DNA from 4 places in the Streptomyces sp. NPDC056503 genome. Region 1 is predicted to be linked to each of the others. Evidence: riboswitches for the same ligand, from Rfam matches in the RefSeq annotation. Region 1 holds a riboswitch; each other region holds the start of a gene.

Region 1 (4,636 bases):
TGCTCACCGGCATCGGCTTCGGCCTGGCCGCGCTCGCCCCGCGCGGCAGGCGGCGCAGACCGCGGAAGGTGCTGCTGCCGCTCGCCGGGCTGCTGCTCGCGATGGGCGTCCACGCGCTGTGGAACGGCTCGGCGACCTTCGGCGGCCCGCTCGCCTTCTACGCCGTGTACGCGGTCTTCATGGTCCCGGCCTTCGGGCTGCTGACCTGGCTCGCCGTGTGGAGCCGGCAGAAGGAGCTGCGCACGATAGCCGGGGTGCTCCCGGCGTACGCGGCGGCCGGCTGGCTCTCCCCGGAGGAGCCGCTGGCGCTCTCCTCGATGCGGGCCCGCCGCGCCGCGCGCGCGGTGGCGTCCCGTACGTACGGCAAGGCGGGCTCACGGACGGTCGGCGAGTACGAGTCCTTCGCCACGACCCTCGCCTTCCTGCGCGAGCGGGCCCGCCGGGGCACGGTCCCGGTGCCGGACTTCGCCGCGCGCGAGCAGGAGCTGCTGCACCACCTGTGGGCGCGCCGGACGACGGCCTCGCCCGCGCTCTCGTACGCGGCGCGGGCCACCGGCCGGGTGTGGGTGCCGCCGCAGTACCTGGACTACGGCGGCTACAACCCCTACAAGGGGTAGCCCTCAGTCCTCAGTCCTCGGTCGTCCCGGAGGCCGGCGTCTCGGCGTCCGGCGTCTCGGAGGCCTCCGTCAGGCGGGCCAGTTCCTCCGCCGTCAGGGTCAGGTCGGCGACCGCCACGAGCGCGGGCAGCTGCTCGACCGTGCGGGCCGAGGCGATCGGCGCGGCGACGGTGGGGCGGGAGGCGAGCCAGGCGAGGGCGACGGTCGCGGGCTCGGCGCCGTGGGCCTCGGCGACCTCGTCGAGGGCGGCGAGCACGGCCTGTCCGCGCGCGGTCCCGGCGAGCCGGGAGGCGCCGGCGGCGCGGACGCTCTCGACGGTGCGGCCCGGCCGGTACTTGCCGGTGAGGAAGCCGGCGGCGAGACCGTAGTAGGGGACGGCGGCGAGGCCCGTCTCGGCGGCGGTGTCGAGGAGCGGGCCCTCGTACTTCCCGCGCGCGACGAGGTTGTACTCGGGCTGGAGGGCCACGTACCGGGCGAGCCCCTCGGCCTCGGCGAAGTCGAGGGAGGCCCGCAGCCGCTCGGGGGTGATGTTGGAGGCGGCGACGGCCCGCACCTTGCCGTCCCTCACCAGCTGGTCGAGGGCGGTGACGATCTCCTCCACCGGCACGGTCTCGTCGTCGAAGTGCGTGTAGTAGAGGTCGATGTAGTCGGTGCCGAGGCGGCGCAGGGACTCCTCCACACCGGCCTTGACGGTGGTGGCGGACAGGCCCTTGAAGCGGGAGTGGGCGCCGACCTTGGTGGCGACGACGACGTCGGAGCGGTTGCCGCGGGCGGCCAGCCAGCGGCCGATGATCGTCTCGGACTCTCCGCCCTCGTTGCCCTCGACCCACTCGGAGTAGACATCGGCGGTATCCACGAAGTTGCCGCCGGCGGCGGCGTAGGCGTCGAGGACGGCGAAGGACTGCCGCTCGTCGGCGCTCCAGCCGAAGACGTTGCCGCCGAGGGAGAGCGGGAAGACACGCAGGTCGGAGGTGCCCAGCGGGCGCAGAGGTGAGGTCATGAAGTGACCAACCCCCTGCGCCGCCGGGCGTATTCCGGTCGAGGAGCCTGAACCCCGACCGGAACGCTCACGGGTCGGGGATCAGACCGACAGGCCCTTGGAGCGCAGCCACTCCGCCGGGTCGATGCCCGAGCCGTCGGGAGTGTGGACCTCCATGTGGAGGTGGGGGCCGGTGACGTTGCCGGTGGCGCCGACGCGGCCGATGGTCTCGCCGGTGGTGACGGTCTGGCCGGCGGCGACGGTCATCGAGGAGAGGTGGCAGTACCAGACCTCGGTGCCGTCCTCCAGCTCCAGGACGATCCGGTAGCCGTACGAGCCGGACCAGCCGGCCGACTTGATCGTGCCGCCGTGCACCGCCTTGAGCGGGGTGCCGGTGGGCGCCGCGAAGTCGAGGCCCGTGTGGTAGCCGGAGGACCACATCGAGCCGGACTGCATGTAGGTGGAGGTGAGGGTGTACGAGGAGAGCGGCATCGAGTAGCTGGCGGCCAGCTTGGCGAGCCGCTCGGCCTCGGCCTTCTCGGCGGCGATGCGCTCGGCCTCGGCCTTCTCGGCGGCGAGCCGCTCCGCCTCCGCCTTGGCCTTCGCCTCGGCCTCGGCCTTCGCGGCGGCGTCGGCCTTGGCCTGGGCGTCCGCGGCGGCCTTCTCGGCGGCCAGCTTCTCGGCGGCGAGCTTCTCGGCGTCCACGGCGGCCTGCTGCTGCTGTTCGGCCTGCTGGAGGATGCGGGCGCGCAGGGCCTCGCCGGCGTCGGCGGTGGAGGCGGTGCGCTCCTCGGCCTCGGTGCCGGCGGCGGTGTCGGCCGGGGCGGTGTACGTGACCGAGGTCAGCGGCTTCGCGGCGACGCCGCCCGCCGCGACCGGCACGGACTCGCGCACCGAGGCGGTCGGCTCCTCGTCGCCGCCGGGCAGGAGGTCGCCGACGCCGGGCAGGTCGTGGGCGTCCGGCAGCCCCAGGTCGGGCAGGTCGGGGAGGGAGATGGCGACGGGGGCCTTCTCCTGCGCGGTGGCGAGGCCGCCCGCGCCGACGGCGGCGATGACGCCGACGCCGAGGACGGTGGAGGAGCGGGCGAAGTTGGAGCGCTGCTTCACGACCCGGTGCCGGCCGCCGGAGCGGGTCTCGGCGCGCAGGGAGCCCTCGGTCGGGTTCCACTCTCCGGGCGCGGGGGTGAAGGAGGCGGTTTCGTACGCGCCCGGCGCGAAGCCGTCCGGGTCGTCCGCTCCGACGCCACCCCGGGCGCCGAAGGGATCGAAGGGGGCTTCGGGTACGGGGGTGTTGGACGCCACGGAGGCGCGCTCCTTTCCTTCCTTCTCGCCTACCGGGTTAGCTGACGGGTTCGGAGCAGGAAGGTCTCCTACGGGCGTCTTCGCACGGAAGAGGTGCGAGGGGCCCGATTCACCCCAAGGGTTGGTTCCCCGGTTCCCTTACGGGATTCGGCGCGTGCGCGCGGAGCCGCCTCTTGCGGCGGCTGGGACGACCGCGCTGCGTTATCGAACGTTAATAGACACGACGGTCCGATTCCAAGCCGTTCCCCTTGATCATTCATTGAATTGGCAGGGATTCGCCCGAGTTGACCCCCCTTCAGTGACACCCCGCCCAACCCCGTGAATCTGACGTTATGTCAATTGTTATCTCTGTGAGACCCCTCGGGCACGGAACGTGACCGACCCCGTGGGTCCTCCCGCTCACCGGCCGGGCGGCACCACCGGCATCGTCCGCCGCCGCTCCGGCGCCCCGGCCGTCGGCCGGCTCACCGCGAGCAGCGCCATGTCGTCCGTCGAACCGCCGCCGGTGTGCCGCCGCACGTCGTCCACGAGCGCGTCGAGCAGCTCCTCCGGCCCGGGGAAGACCGCCCCCGCGAGCCGGGCCGCCGGATCGTAGAAGGCCCCGTGCCCGTCCCGCGCCTCCGACAGCCCGTCCGTGTAGAACAGCAGCGTCGCGCCCGGCGGGTAGGGCCGCTCGTCGGCCTGGTCCGGCCAGACCGACAGCTCCCCCATGCCGAGCGGCAGCGCCGCCTCGGCCGGCTCGACCGGCTCCAGGCGCCCGTCCCCGTACAGCAGCAGCGGCGGCGGATGCCCCCGGTTCACGATCCGTACGGCCCCGCCCTCGCGCGGGATCTCGGCGAGCACCGCCGTCGTGAACCCCTCGAAGGCGTCCAGCCCCTCGCGCCGGGTCCCCTCCCGCGTGAGGGCCCGTTCGAGCCGCGCCGCCACCCCCTCCAGGCCCGCCTCCTGCTCGGCCGCCTCCCGGAAGGCGCCGATGACCACGGCCACCGCCTCCACCGCGTCCATCCCCTTGCCCCGCACGTCCCCGACCACGAGCCGCACCCCGTGCGGGGTGTCCTGCACCGCGAACAGGTCGCCGCCGATGAACGCGTCGGCCTGCGCCGCCTCGTACCGCGCCGCGCACTGGAGCCCCGCGATCCGCTCCGCCGGCATCGGCAGCACCGCCCGCTGCGCCGCCTCCGCGATCACCCGCGCCGACGCGAGCCGCTCGCCGCTGCGCCGCACCACCAGGTTGATCACCATCGCCAGCGCGGAGACGGTCACCACGGTGAGGGTCTCGGTGAGCGAGGGAACGTCGGAGAGCGTGTGGTTGTACCCGTGCAGCCCGATCGACGCGAGGATCGCGGCGATCCCGGTCAGCAGGGTCGTGAGCCGGGAGAAGAAGGGCGCGGCGACCAGCGGGGCGGCGGAGAAGAGCGGTGCCGCCGTGTACGAGGCCGGGGTGAGCATGTCGAAGACCACCCCGCCGACGATGATCAGCGGCGGCAGCGCCCGCAGGAACCTCCGGGTGGCCCCGAAGGGGACGGGCGACCGCGTCTCGCCCCCGTAGGGGCCCCGGGGCGCACCGGACCCGGCGATACGGCCGCCGGGCTCCTCGCCCCGAGGGTGCGCCACCTGAGTACTCCTGACCGGTCGGGGCCCGCCGCCGGGCCGTGCGGGCCGGGGCCGCGTCCCGCGACCGCACACCCCTCCAGGGTCCCCGCCCGGCCCCCGCCCGGCGACCGGCGGGGGTCCGACC
Region 2 (4,636 bases), on a different contig from region 1:
GATCGCCCAGCTCCTCCACCTGGACCACGCGGATCCCGGGCGGGACATCGCGCTCTACCTCAACTCCCCCGGCGGCTCCGTCACCGCGATGACCGCGATCCACGACACGATGCGCAGCCTGGCGAGCGACGTGGAGACCACCTGCCTCGGCCAGGCCGGGTCCACGGCGGCGGTCCTGCTCGCCGCGGGGACGCCCGGCAAGCGCCTGATGCTGCCCGGCGCCCGGGTCACCCTGCGCCAGCCGGTCCTCGACGAACCGCTCACCGGCCAGCTCTCGGACCTGGACCTCCAGGCACGCGAACTGCTTCGACTGCGCGACGTGATGACGGACCTCCTCTCCTCGTACACCGGCCGGGACCCGGAGGGGGTCGCCGCCGACACCGACCGCACGACCGTCCTCGACGCGCCGGCCGCACTCGCCTACGGCCTGGTCGACGACGTCGTCGGCACGCGCCGGGCCGGCTCCGGCGCACCGGCAGCGCGGTGAGGCCGCGATGGTGCCGGAGCTTCCGCCGCTGCCCGCCCTGACGCGCGCCGAGGGGCAGTTGATCGACGCGTACCTCGAAGTCGTGGACCTCCTGGGAAAGATCAATCCATCCAGGGGATCGCATACCTATGGAGCCCTGCGGGCCGCCCAGGCGCTGGTCGGGCGGGTGGAGGCGCTGCGCGAGGCCCTGACGCTCATGCATATGCGGGGCGAGAGCGAGGTCCACGCCGAGACATTGGCCTGCGCCCTGCGGGTGTTGGACGGCGAGCGGCGGGCGGCTCGTGTCACCGTGCCCGGAGCGCGGGCGAGTTGACATTCCGTCGTGTCGTGTCGAGCCCCGGACGGCCGACACGGGACGCAGGAATCGTCCCCCGTTCGGCGTAGTCGCGAAATCGACAGGTGAAGTGTGCGAGTTGCGCAACAGGTGTACGCATTTGGCGGAATCGGGCATTCCGACGCTGGTACGAGGCTCGTCGGCCAAACCTACGACGATCACGAAACCGTCTTGTCCACCCGTATGGATCAGTCGTGAGGAGCCTCACATAACGCCGTTTCCGCTCGGTTTTCGCCCGATCCGTGGGTCAAGATCCTCGACGACGACAAGCCCCCGCCACCCAGGCGGGGCGGTCCGGGCGGACGCCGAGTCCTGCCGCCGTCCCGGACGTCTGGTCGACAGGAGTGGATCGGCAGGAGTGGAGGACCCGAGCAGTACGGGTCGACCGCGCTGTATCCCCAGCGCGGCCGTCCCTCGGGGTGAAGCCGCAGCCGCGGCCGGGCATCTTCGCCTGCCCGAACCCGACAGGTCATCCTTCACAGGCGGCTGACGAAGGGTTGCGCATGACCGCGCAGATGCATGTCCCGTCCCTGCTGTCCCGGGCCGGAGCCGTCTCGGCTCTCACCCTCGCCGCCGTCGGCGGCACGCTCCTCGCCCCGGGGGCCGCACCCGAGGCCCAGGCAGCCACCTCCCACGCGACGAAGGCACTGGGCGTCGCCGCTTCCAAGAAGGGCGCGCCCTACCGGTACGGCGCGGCGGGGCCCACCCGCTTCGACTGCTCCGGACTCACGGTCTACGCGTACAAGAAGGCGGGAAAGTCGCTGCCCCGCACCGCGCAGCAGCAGTACAACAACACCCGGCACATCTCCGCCTCCAGCCGGCAGAAGGGCGATCTGGTCTTCTTCCACTCGGGCGGCAGGGTCTACCACGTGGGGATCTACGCCGGTAGCGGCAAGATCTGGCACTCGCCCAAGACCGGCTCCTGGGTGAAGCTCGACAGGATCTGGTCCTCGAAGGTCTTCTACGGTCGCGTGCGCTGACCCACCGGCGCCTGCGGTGGTGTCCCCGGGTGCGGTGGCGCCGCCGCACCCCTCACCGCAGGCGCCCCCGTTCCTCCTCCGCCGGGCCGTGCCGGAGAACCGGTTCAGCAGGCGGGGACGGCGGCCACGGCCCAGGGCAGCGTGATCCACACGGTCTTGCCGCCCTCGGCGGTCGCCGTGACCGAGAGCCGTCCGCCGGCCTCCGCCGCGAGGACCCGGATGATCACCATGCCGCGGCCGTTGTCCTGCTGGACGGCGGCCGGCAGCCGCCGCGGGAAGCGCGGATGGCTGTCGGTGACGCCGATCCGCAGGACCTCCTCACGGTCGAGGTGGAGCTCGACCGTGAAGGTGGGCGACTGTCCGAAGGTGTGCAGCACCGCGTTGGTCGTCAGCTCCGACACCATCAGCCGGATCGAGTCCGCCGTGTCGCCGCCGTCCTCCAGACCCCAGCGGCCGAGCACCTCCGCCACGAACCTCCGCGCCGTGGCGACCGCGGCGGGATCGCTCGGCAGGGTGACGGATGCTTCCTGGTGATCTGCCATGGCGACGTCGTCCCTTTCCCGCCGGGGCCGTCGCCCCGGATCGCGCTCCGCGTCAGCCTCCCACCGATCCGGCGCGCGGGTGGGTCGTTCTCCCGAGATATGCCCCGTTCTGTCGCCCGAAGCGGTGAACTCTCGGTCTGTCGACGGTTCATGGCCGCCGCGCGGTGCTCAGCGGGCGCCGGCCGGCGCGGTCCCCGCGATCGTGGCGACCGCCCGCTCGATCTCCGCGTCCGTCAGGTCCGCGCGGGCCGTCAGCCGCAGCCGCGAGACGCCGTCGGGCACGGACGGGGGCCGGAAGCAGCCCACGGACAGCCCCCGTTCACGACAGTCGGCCGCCCACCGCAGCGCCTCCTCGGGCCCCGGCGCGCGGACCGAGACCACGGCCGCGTCGGGCCGGGCCGAGGCGAACCCGGCCTCGGTGAGCATCCGGTGCAGCGTCACGGCGACCGTCCGCGCCCGCTCGGCGAGCCCCGGGTCGGCGGCGATCAGCCGCAGGCTCGCGAGCGCCGCGCCGGTGGCGGCCGGGGCGAGCCCGGTGTCGAAGATGAAGGTGCGCGCCGCGTTGACCAGGTGCTCGATCACCCGGGCCGGACCCAGGACCGCACCGCCCTGGCTGCCCAGCGACTTGGAGAGGGTGAGGGTGGCCACCACGTCCTCGTCGCCGGCGAGCCCGGCGCCGTGAAGCGCGCCCCGGCCGCCCGCGCCGAGGACGCCGAAGCCGTGCGCGTCGTCGACGACGAGCCCGGCGCCGTGCTCGCGGCAGGCGGCGGCGAGTTCCTCCAGCGGGGCCCGGTCGCCGTCGACGGAGAAGACGGAGTCGCTGACGGCGAGCGCCCGCCGCCCCTCGTGCGCGTCGAGCGTCTTGCGTACGGCCTCGGGGTCGGCGTGCGGGACGACCGCGACCTCCGCGCGGGCGAGCCGGCAGCCGTCCACGATCGAGGCGTGGTTGGCGGCGTCGGAGACGACCAGCGCGCCCGGGCCGCCGAGCGCGGTGAGCGCGGCGAGGTTGGCGGTGTAGCCGGAGGAGAAGACCAGGGCGGCCTCGAAGCCGCAGAACGCCGCCAGTTCCGCTTCGAGCGTGGTGTGCAGCCGGGTCGTGCCGGTGACGAGCCGCGAACCGGTCGCTCCGGCTCCCCAGCGGCGGGCGGCCTCGGCGGCCGCGCCGGTGACCTCGGGGTGCCGGGTGAGGCCGAGGTAGTCGTTGCCCGCCAGGTCGAGGAGGTCCGACTCGGCCGGGCGCGGCCGCAGGGTCCTGACCAGCCCGGCCTCGGCCCGGCGGCGGGCCTCCGCCCCGGTCCAGTCGAAGGCGGTGCGGCGCGCGGGCGGGGTCGGCTGGGCCTGGGACATGCGGCGTTCCTTTTGTAGGCACCTTTTGTAGGCAGCGCACAGACCCTAACGGCAGGAGGCCGAGGTCGGGATGTGGTCATCCACACACCTCGATCGGGCCCGTTTGTTCAGATCCTCCTTGGCCGGGGGGTGTGCCGTAGGCAAGGATCAGCCCTTATGGACCTGCTGAACACGCTGGTGGAGAAGGGGCTGCGGCGCGAGACGCCGACCCGTGAAGAAGCGCTCGCCGTGCTGGCGACCTCCGACGACGACCTGCTCGATGTGGTGGCGGCCGCCGGCAAGGTGCGTCGTCAGTGGTTCGGGCGGCGGGTGAAGCTGAACTACCTCGTCAACCTGAAGTCCGGGCTGTGCCCGGAGGACTGCTCGTACTGTTCGCAGCGGCTCGGCTCCAAGGCCGACATCCTCAAGTACACCTGGCTGAAGCCGGACGAGGCGTCCGAGGCTGCCGCGGCCGGCATCGCCGGCGGCGCCAAGCGGGTCTGCCTGGTGGCGAGCGGCCGCGGTCCGACGGACCGGGACGTCGACCGGGTCGGCAGGACCATCGAGGCGATCAAGGAGCAGAACGAGGGCGTCGAGGTGTGCGCCTGCCTCGGTCTGCTCTCCGACGGTCAGGCCGAGCGGCTGAAGACGGCCGGCGCCGACGCGTACAACCACAACCTCAACACCTCCGAGGGCACGTACGGCGAGATCACCACCACCCACACCTACGCGGACCGGGTGGACACCGTGCAGAAGGCGCACGCGGCGGGCCTCTCGGCCTGCTCCGGCCTGATCGCGGGCATGGGCGAGACCGACGAGGACCTGGTCGACGTGGTGTTCGCGCTGCGCGAGCTGGACTCGGACTCGGTGCCGGTCAACTTCCTCATCCCCTTCGAGGGCACGCCGCTGGCGAAGGAGTGGAACCTCAGCCCGCAGCGCTGTCTGCGGATCCTCGCCATGGTCCGCT
Region 3 (4,636 bases), on a different contig from region 1:
CCTACACGGTCTGCGACGCGTACTTCTGCTCGGCGCTCAGCGCCACCGGCCCGAACCGCACCTTCCTGTGGAGCGGGAGGATCGACGGCTCCAGCAAGGACGGCGGGGACGAGTCGGGGCTGACCTGGGAGACGTACGCCGAGGCGTTGCAGCGGGCCGGGGTGAGCTGGAAGGTCTACCAGAACGCCCAGGACAACTACGGCGACAACGGCCTCGCTTACTTCAGGAGGTTCGCCGACGCCAAGCCCGGCGACCCGCTGCACGACCGGGGCATGGCCTCGGTCCCGAAGGTCACCGGCTCGACCCCGGACGACATCGCCGCCGCGATCCGCGCCGACGTCGTCGCCGGCACGCTGCCGCAGGTGTCGTGGGTGGTCGCCAACGAGGCGTTCTCCGAGCACCCGTACGCCCCTCCCGGCGACGGCGCCCACTTCGTCGACCTGGTCTACCGCGCCCTGACGGCGAACCCCGAGGTCTTCGACTCGACGGTGATGATCCTCAACTACGACGAGAACGACGGCTTCTTCGACCACGTGCCGCCGCCGGTCGCCCCGCCCGGAACCCCCGGCGAGTACCTCGACGGCGTCCCGATCGGCCTCGGCTTCCGGGTCCCCATGGTGGTGATGTCGCCGTGGACGCGGGGCGGCTGGGTCAGCTCCGAGGTCTTCGACCACACCTCCGTCCTGCGCTTCCTGGAGACCTGGACCGCCGCCCTCGGCACCCCGGCGACCTGCCCGAACATCAGCGCCTGGCGCCGGAAGGTGACCGGCGACCTCACCGGCGTCTTCGACTTCGCCCACCCGGTGTACGGGGTCCCCGGCGGCCTGCCGTCGACGGCGAAGGTCATCGGCATGTCCACCTGCGCCCCGCTGCCGAACCCCGCGCCGCAGAACAACGCGCTGCCCGCCCAGGAACCCGGCACCCGGCCGGCACGGGCGCTCCCCTACCAGCCGAACGGCAACCTGGACCGCTTCGAGTTCGGCGCCGCCGGCAAGATCCTCGCCTGGTTCTCCATGACCAATCAGGGCCCGCAGGCCCGCCGCGCCGCCCACTTCTCGATCCACCCGCACCAGCACCGCGACACGGCCGCCTGGCAGTACACGGTCGACCCGGACACCACGGCCACGGACTACTTCAACATCGGGCTCGGCTCGGGCTCGGGGAAGTACGACATCTCGATGATGGGCCCGAACCGCTTCCTCCGCCGCTTCATCGGCGACGCGTCCAAGGCGGGCAAGGCGATCGAGGTGGCGGCGCGCTTCGCCACCGAGCCGGGCACCGGGAAGACGGCGATCTGGTTCCGGATGACCAACGCCTCCGGCGGCCCGGTCTCCTTCACCATCCGCTCCCACGCCTACCGCACGGACGGCCCGTGGACGTACACCGTCGCGGCCGGCTCGTCCCGGGAGGACTACTTCAACGCGGTGGCCTACGCGGACGGCTGGTACGACTTCACGGTCCTGGCCGACATCGACGGCACCTGGTCCCGCCGCTACACCGGCCACATCGAGACGGGCGCGCCGAGCGTCACCGGCTGACCGGCCCGCAGAGCCCTCACCTCCCGGCCAGGGCCGCGCGCCGGATCGTGGCGTCGACGAGCGCGAGCGCCTCCTCGGCGGTACGCCCCGGGGCGCGGTTCCAGGGGCCGATGAGCCCGTGCCACCCCCGGGACCGCAGCTCGGTCATGATCCAGGCGCCGGCCTCGTTCATGGTGGACGCGCTGCCGTGGCCGAGCCGGTGGGCGGCGAGCAGCGCGCCGCAGAGGCACCGGGCGCCGCGCGCGTCGCGCAGCCTGTACGGGGTGTTCTGCCAGCCCCACTCGGTCAGCACCCTGCGCGCGTACGCGAGGTGGACGGAGGGACGCACGTCGGCCCGGCCGATCCTGCGCCAGACGTGCAGCCGGTCCGGGAGGGCGGCCCCGAGCCGGCCGGGCAGCGGACGCTCGGCGGGCGGGGGCGGGGGAAGCGCGTCGAGCGCGCCCAGCGCGTCGGCGACCAGCCGGTCCACGGGGACGGAGAGGAGACTCCGCCAGGCCTCGGGCGCGGGCGCGGGGCCGGGAGCGGTCGCGGGCACGGGGCCGGGGTCGGGCGCCGGCACCGGGGTGGGGGCAGGAGCAGGGGAGAGCAGCCGTTCCCAGGCGGCGCTCTCGTAGAGGCGGGCCGCCTCACGGTCGAGGGCGTCGGGGTCGAAGGCGTCGGGATCCAGCAGCGGGGCGGGGGAGGACATTCCCACATCATTAGCGAGAGATGTCTGGTTTGCGACTTATGCTCCGAGCGTGTCGCCCCCTTCACCGACACACAGGGAGGGCATTACGCCGCACAATTCCCCGAAGGTAGCGAGCCGCCCTATTCGGACATTGCGCCCCCAGTGACGCGACTCACTCCCCCCGCCCCGCCGACGCCCCGCCACCCGTCACGAGCCGTGCGGCACAAGGGATTCGGGAAGGGGCGCCGAAACGGTAGATCTTGAATTCGACACGTTCGATCTTCGGTGCTCCTTTTCACCCGCATTCCCGTCTTGTTCCCCGCCGTATTCCTCGCCTACGGTCACCTCCATTCGGACGGATCGCCGAATCCTGCCACCGTCCGAAAGACCTCCCATTTCACCCGACGGCAGGAGCGGGGGACCCACCACACCGCCGGTCCGGCCATCCGGAACGGCTCGGGGTGAAGCCGCGTGCGCGCGGCCGGACAGCTCCAGTCCGAACCCGACAGCTCACCTCGCAGGCGCCGGAGAGGAAACCGTCATGCCCGCTCACGGCAAGCACCGCCGCCCCCGACGCCGCCCCGTCTCCCGAGGTATCGCCTTCGCCGGCACCGGCGGCGTGGCCCTCGCCCTGCCCCTGGTCGTGCCCGCCACGGCCGGCGCCGAGCCCGTCGCGAGCACCGCCGCACCGGCCGCCGCCGTCACCGCTCAGGCCGTCCGGGCCGCCGTGCCCGCGCAGGCCCCCGCCGCGCCCGCCGCCGCCCGCGCGTACACCGTCGTGAAGGGCGACTCGCTTTCCCTGATCGCCCACCGAAAGGGAATTCAGGGCGGCTGGAAGTCGATTTACCAGGCCAACAGGACGGCCGTGGGTGACAACCCGTCACTCATTCACCCGGGCCTTGAACTGACGATTCGTCGGGATTCCGCGAAGGCCGCCCCCGCGCCGGAGAAGAAGGCCCGGAAGAGCTCCGCCGACTCCGCGTCCAAGAGCGACGCCAAGCCCGCCGCCAAGCCCGCCTCGGCCGGTTCCGCCGAACGGGCGAGCCGCTCCGCCGCCCGCGCGGCGGCCCCGGTGGTCCAGGCCCAGCCGGCCTCCGTCAAGGCCGTGCCCGCCGCCGCCACCCAGTACGCCGACAACCTCGACGGCTGGATCCGCGAGTCGCTCGACGTCATGGCCCGCTACGGCATCCCCGGCTCGTACGACGGCATCCTCCGCAACGTGATGCGCGAGTCCTCCGGCAACCCCCGCGCCGTCAACCTCTGGGACTCCAACGCCGTGAAGGGCACCCCCTCCAAGGGCCTGCTCCAGGTCATCGACCCGACGTTCACGGCCTACCACGTGCCGGGCACCTCGCTCGACCCGTACGACCCCGTCGCGAACATCACCGCGGCCTGCAACTACGCGGCCGACCGCTACGGCTCCATCGACAACGTCAACGGCGCCTACTGATCCCGCCCGTTCGGATCCGGTCTGTTCGGATCCAGTCTGTTCGGATCCAGTCTGTTCGGATCCAGTCTGTTCGGATCCGGGCCGCCCGCGGCCACCCCGAAGTGGCCGGTGAACCAGTCCGCCGCCAGCGCCGCCACCTCCTCCAGGGCCCCCGGCTCCTCGAAGAGGTGGCCGGCGCCGGGCACGACCTCGACCCGGCTCTCGCAGCGCAGCAGCGCCCCGGCCCGCCGGTTGAGGTCCAGGACGAGCTCGTCGCTCCCGCCGACGACCAGCAGCGTGGGGGCCGTGACCCCGGCGAGCCGCTCCTCCGCCAGGTCGGGCCTGCCGCCCCGGGACACCACGGCCGCCACGTCGTCGTCCGGTTCCGCCGCCGCCCACAGCGCGGCGGCCGCACCCGTACTCGCCCCGAAATAGCCGCGCGGCAGGCCCTCGGCACCGGGCCACCGGGCCGACCAGGCGGCGGCACGGCCCAGCCGTTCGGCGAGCAGCGGGGTGTCGAAGACCCGTGACCTGTCGGTCGCCTCGGCCTCCGTGAGCAGGTCGAAGAGGAGGGTGCCGAGCCCCGCCCGGTTCAGCTCGGCGGCCACCGCGCGGTTGCGCGGACTGTGCCGGCCGCTGCCGCTGCCGTGCGCGAAGAGGACCAGCCCCGCCGCCCCGTCGGGCACCGCCAGATCACCCGGCAGCTCCGGACCGCCGGCCGGGATCCGTACCGCCGTGTGCCGGACGACCGGGCCGCGGGCCGCCCTGCTCCGGTCGAGCCGGTCCACCACCTCGGCGTCCGGCGTCTGGTCGAACTCCCGGTAGAACTGCCCGACCGCGTAGAACCCCTGCGGGGCGTGGACGGCGACCGTCTCGTCGGCCTCGCCCCCGAGCCGCGCCGTCCAGCCGTACGGCGCCACCGGGACGGCCAGCACGATCCGGGCGGCTCCCGCGGCCCGGACCACCCGGCAGGCGGCGAGCGCGGTCGCCCCCGTGGCGAGC
Region 4 (4,636 bases), on a different contig from region 1:
ACCCCGTCGAGGCCGACGGCTGGATCTACCGGCAGGCCGGCGGCGCGGGGCGGGCCATGCAGTGCCTGCGCGTCCACGTGCCGTACGCGACCCGCGCCGACATCGTGCGCGTCCATCCCGGCGAGGAGTGGCTGCACGTCCTGGAGGGGCAGGTCAGGCTCGCGCTCGGCGAGGCGGTCCACCTGCTCGATCCCGGGGACAGCGCGCACTTCGACTCGCTGACCCCGCACCGGATCGGCGCGGCCGGCCGCGCCGGTGCCGAGGTGCTGTTCGTCCACACGCTCCTGCAGAGCCCCGCCGCCGAGACGTGCCTGGGCGGCGGCGCCCCGCACCCCCGCTGAGCCCCCGAAGGGTTGGTCGACATGTCCGACAAGTCCGTGAATTCTGCCCCGGTCACCGGCGAAGAGCGCGGCGAGGGGAAGTTCCCCAAGGGGCTGGTGCTCCGCCTCTTCGCCTACCTGGTCGCCGGTCACCTCTTCGCCGGCTTCCTCTACCTGCTCTTCATGCTGGGCGGGCAGAACCAGTAGCCGGACCCCCGGGAGCGGCCGCTCACGCCTCGGTGAGGAAGCGCTCCCGCAGCCGCTCGCGGGTCTCGGGCGCCAGCTTCAGGCCCTCCGCGAGGTAGGCGTCCACGGAGCCCCAGGTCGCGTCGATCGTCTCGAAGGCGGCCCGCAGGTACTCCACCCGCGCGTCGAAGAGCGGGCTCAGCAGCTCCATCACCTCGGGCGCCATCGCGTCCCGGGCGGTGGAGCTGCGGCGCACCTTGTAGCGGCGGTGCGGAGCGTCGGACTTCACGTAGTCGGCCTCGATGGCCTCGCGCTCCACGCCCAGCGCGAGCAGGGTGATCGCGATCGAGAGTCCGGCGCGGTCCTTGCCGGCCGCGCAGTGCATCAGGGCCGGGACGGCCTCCTCGGCGAGGGAGTGCAGGACCCGGCTGTGCTCGGCGGTCCGCTCCACGATCATCCGGCGGTACGAGGAGGTCATCCGCTCCGCGGCCTTGCCGTCGCCCAGCAGGCCCCGCAGCGTGTCGAGGTCGCCCTCGCGGACCATCCGCCAGAACTCCTTGCCGTCGGCGGGGTCGCTCAGGGGTATGTTCACGTTCCGCACGCCCGGGAGCTCGACGTCCGGGCCCTCCACCTTGGCGTCGGCGGCGTTGCGGAAGTCGAAGATCGTGTGCAGGCCGAGGTCGGAGAGGAAGGCCGCGTCGGACTCGGTGGCGTCGGCGAGGTGGCCGCTGCGGAAGAGGGCGCCGGGCCGGACGGCGCGCCCGTCCGTGGTCGGCAGGCCGGCCACGTCCCGGAAGTTGCGGACCGCCGCGAGCTCGGGCTCGCCGGGTTCGAGGGGCTGGACCTGCGGCAGCTGCTGCGTCACGGATGCTCCTGGGGGTAGGCGTTCGCGGGGCCGGGACGGGATCGGTTCCCCCCGCAATCATCCCGTCGAGCGCGGCGCGGCGCACCCCCCTGGTCGGTAATGGGCGATCTGTCCGTATTGGAAGGTCTTGAGGTAACGCGCCCTGGTTGCGGGGGAGATGGAATTCCGTGCGTGAGCAGGGTCATAGAAGTGACGGATCGTGGCCGACCGCCCGGCCCAACCTCCCTCCCCGAAAAGGGAATCGAGGGACCGTCATCCACGGAGGGTGACCGGAATTCCGGGGCCGAAGATCGTCCCGGAATGTCCGGCGAATTCCATGGCTTGTTCGCGCCGACCCCGCTCGTCTAGCGTCGCCGTCAATCCGGTCGGACCGCCGAATCCTGCCACCGTCCGGAATTCGCACCCACCCATGCGTGGCAGGAGCGGGGGACCCAAGGAAGTACGCCGGTCCCGCGACGCAGGACGGCTCGGGGTGAAGCCGCGTGAGAAACGCGGCCGGACATCTCCAGTCCGAACCCGACAGCTCACCTCGCAGGCGCCGGAGAGGAATTCGCCATGCCCGCGAAGGGTAAGCACCGCCGCCAGAAGTCCACCCTGATCACCCGTGGCCTCGTCGCCGCCGGCACCGGTGGCGCCGTCGTCGCCCTGCCGCTGATCGGCGCCACCGGCGCCCACGCCGCCGAGCAGGCCGCCCCGGCCGCCGTCTCCGGCACCGTGGCCGTCGCCGCCGCGCAGGTCCAGGCCGCCGCCCCGGCCGCCAAGGCCGCCGCCCCGACCACGTACTCCGTGGTCGCCGGCGACTACCTGTCCAAGATCGCCGCCGACCACGACGTCGCCGGCGGCTGGGAGCGGCTCTACGCCGACAACCGCCAGGTCGTCGGCGGGAACCCCTCGCTGATCTTCCCGGGCATGAAGCTCACCCTCGGCGCCAAGAACCCCGCCAAGGCCGCCGCCGCCAAGGCCGCGCCGAAGGCCGCCGCCAAGGCCGCCCCGAAGGCCGCCGCCAAGGCCGCCCCGAAGGCCGAGGCGAAGGTCACCCAGGAGGCCCCGTCCTCCGGCGAGCAGACCCGCGCCTCCCGCTCCACCGAGCGCGCCGCGGCCCCGGCCGCCGCCGCCCAGTCCTCCTCCTCCGGCTGGGTCACCCCGGTCGCCGGCGGCGTCTCCACCTCGTACCGGACCGCCGGTGCCATGTGGTCCTCCGGCTACCACACCGGTGCCGACTTCATCGCCTCCTCCGGCACCACCGTCCGCGCCGTCGGCGCCGGCACGGTCGTCTCCGCCGGCTGGAGCGGCGCCTACGGCAACGAGGTCGTCATCCAGCACGCCGACGGCAACTACTCGCAGTACGCCCACCTCTCCTCCCTGGCCGTCTCCGCCGGCCAGTCGGTGAGCGGCGGCCAGCAGATCGGCCTCTCGGGTTCCACCGGCAACTCGACCGGCCCGCACCTGCACTTCGAGATCCGCACCTCGCCGAGCTACGGCTCGGACGTCGACCCGCTGGCCTACCTGCGCCAGCACGGCGTCTCGATCTGACCCGTCCGGCCCCGCGGCCGCACGAAGGCCCGGCACCCTGGTGCCGGGCCTTCGCCCTATTCCGGCTTGGCAAATTCTTTATCGGTGGCATATGTCACCCGCCGTCAACCCCTCCTTACGGTCGCGTAGGTCACATCCGAAAAGGAAGGATGTGCTTCCGTGGCAGACGATTCGAGAGCAACAGACGAGAACACGTTCGGGTCATTCGGGTCGTACGCGGCGATCGGTGACAGCTTCACCGAGGGCGTCGGGGACCCCGGACCCGACGGGACCTACGTCGGCTGGGCCGACCGCTTCGCGGTCCTCCTCGCCGACCAGCTGCCGGACCACGAGGGCTTCCGCTACGCCAACCTCGCGGTCCGCGGCCGCCTCCTCGACCAGATCGTGGCCGAGCAGGTGCCCCGGGCGAAGGAACTCGCCCCCGACCTGGTGACCTTCTGCGCGGGCGGCAACGACATCATCCGCCCCGGCACCGACCCCGACGACGTCGCCGAGCGCTTCGAGCGGGCGGTGAAGGACCTCACCTCCGCCGTCGGCACCGTCATGGTGACCACCGGCTTCGACACCCGTGACGTGCCCGTGCTCAAGCACCTGCGCGGGAAGATCGCCACCTACACGGCCCACGTCCGCTCCATCGCCGACCGCTACGACTGCCCGGTCCTCGACCTGTGGTCGCTGAGGTCGGTCCAGGACCGGCGCGCCTGGGACGACGACCGGCTGCACCTCTCGCCCGAGGGCCACACCAGGGTCGCGCTGCGCGCCGCCCAGGTCCTCGGCCTGCCGGTGCCGGCCGACCCGGACCAGGCGTGGCCGCCGCTGCCCGCCCGAGGTCCGCTGGAGGTCCGCCGGGACGACATCCACTGGGCGCGCGAGTACCTGGTGCCGTGGATCGGCCGACGGCTGCGCGGCGAGAGCTCCGGCGACCACGTCGAGGCCAAGCGCCCCGACCTCATGCCCCTGTAGCTCCCGGACGGCCGGCGGGGATCCGCTCCAGGACCCCGCCGGCGAAGACGTCGTACAGCGGCAGCGTCTCCAGGTGGACGTAGCCGATGTGACAGTCGCAGACGGCGAGGGGACAGGCCCGCGGCCGCAGCGCGGCGCGGTAGGAGCCGTCGTACAGGTTGCCCAGCTCGGCCCTGACGAAGTGACAGCGCCGCACCGTCCCCTCCCCGTCCACCGACACCACCGACTCGCCCGTCCGGCAGGGCAGCCCCGCCGACCGGTGCGGGTGCCGGCTGTAGCCGAAGAGCGGGTCGAGGGCCGTCCACGCCGCCGCCTCCGCGTCGGTGTAGGCGCGTCCCTCGGCGGCGTTCACCCACAGGTAGACGTGCTCCGGCAGCGCCTCCCGCAGCCGCAGCGCCTCCCCGTGGTGCTCGGGCAGCCCCACCACGCCCACGCTGAACCGCACGCCCCGGGCCGCCAGGTCGAGCGCCTTGCCGAGGAAGCGGTCGTACGGGGTCTGGCCGGGGTGGTACGTGCACCACAGGGCCAGCGACCCGAGGTCGGCCTCGTCCAGCCACGAGGTCCGGCAGCTCAGATTGGTCTGGATGGCCACCCGCTCGACGTGCGGAAGCCGCGAGAGCCCCACCATCGCCCGCCGGTACCAGGAACGGACCAGGCCCTCGCCCCACGGGGTGAAGAGGATCCGCAGCCGGTCCCCGGTCCGCTCCTCCGCCCAGCCGGTGAACCGGTCGAGGGCCGCCCGGTCCGCCCGCAGCGTCTCCGGGGAGTC

What was found. Region 1 has a riboswitch for cyclic di-AMP ahead of ACFQ8C_RS24130 (M23 family metallopeptidase). Riboswitches for the same ligand answer to the same signal wherever they lie in the genome.
Region 2: it holds a riboswitch for cyclic di-AMP, as region 1 does, so the genes downstream of both, ACFQ8C_RS36300 (C40 family peptidase) here and ACFQ8C_RS24130 (M23 family metallopeptidase) in region 1, are expected to answer to the same signal.
Region 3: it holds a riboswitch for cyclic di-AMP, as region 1 does, so the genes downstream of both, ACFQ8C_RS03210 (transglycosylase SLT domain-containing protein) here and ACFQ8C_RS24130 (M23 family metallopeptidase) in region 1, are expected to answer to the same signal.
Region 4: it holds a riboswitch for cyclic di-AMP, as region 1 does, so the genes downstream of both, ACFQ8C_RS02735 (peptidoglycan DD-metalloendopeptidase family protein) here and ACFQ8C_RS24130 (M23 family metallopeptidase) in region 1, are expected to answer to the same signal.

The regions. Positions count from the first base shown of each region.
Region 1 covers NZ_JBHTST010000087.1:20,569-25,204, forward strand. Annotated here, with positions in the region: gene ACFQ8C_RS24120 (PrsW family intramembrane metalloprotease) at 1-617, shown strand, start outside; gene ACFQ8C_RS24125 (aldo/keto reductase) at 628-1,617, opposite strand; gene ACFQ8C_RS24130 (M23 family metallopeptidase) at 1,699-2,898, opposite strand; cyclic di-AMP (ydaO/yuaA leader) riboswitch at 2,910-3,061, opposite strand; gene ACFQ8C_RS24135 (PP2C family protein-serine/threonine phosphatase) at 3,298-4,512, opposite strand.
Region 2 covers NZ_JBHTST010000235.1:396-5,031, reverse strand. Annotated here, with positions in the region: gene ACFQ8C_RS36310 (ATP-dependent Clp protease proteolytic subunit) at 1-487, shown strand, start outside; gene ACFQ8C_RS36305 (hypothetical protein) at 495-800, shown strand; cyclic di-AMP (ydaO/yuaA leader) riboswitch at 1,115-1,321, shown strand; gene ACFQ8C_RS36300 (C40 family peptidase) at 1,325-1,801, shown strand; gene ACFQ8C_RS36295 (ATP-binding protein) at 1,906-2,343, opposite strand; gene ACFQ8C_RS36290 (8-amino-7-oxononanoate synthase) at 2,512-3,690, opposite strand; partial or broken gene bioB (biotin synthase BioB) at 3,847-4,636, shown strand, end outside.
Region 3 covers NZ_JBHTST010000006.1:73,605-78,240, reverse strand. Annotated here, with positions in the region: gene ACFQ8C_RS03220 (phosphocholine-specific phospholipase C) at 1-1,538, shown strand, start outside; gene ACFQ8C_RS03215 (hypothetical protein) at 1,555-2,226, opposite strand; cyclic di-AMP (ydaO/yuaA leader) riboswitch at 2,557-2,742, shown strand; gene ACFQ8C_RS03210 (transglycosylase SLT domain-containing protein) at 2,747-3,655, shown strand; gene ACFQ8C_RS03205 (phosphoribosyltransferase family protein) at 3,649-4,636, opposite strand, start outside.
Region 4 covers NZ_JBHTST010000005.1:96,906-101,541, reverse strand. Annotated here, with positions in the region: gene ACFQ8C_RS02750 (helix-turn-helix domain-containing protein) at 1-341, shown strand, start outside; gene ACFQ8C_RS02745 (DUF6126 family protein) at 363-527, shown strand; gene ACFQ8C_RS02740 (tyrosine-protein phosphatase) at 550-1,371, opposite strand; cyclic di-AMP (ydaO/yuaA leader) riboswitch at 1,766-1,922, shown strand; gene ACFQ8C_RS02735 (peptidoglycan DD-metalloendopeptidase family protein) at 1,927-2,904, shown strand; gene ACFQ8C_RS02730 (SGNH/GDSL hydrolase family protein) at 3,064-3,867, shown strand; gene ACFQ8C_RS02725 (STM4011 family radical SAM protein) at 3,854-4,636, opposite strand, start outside.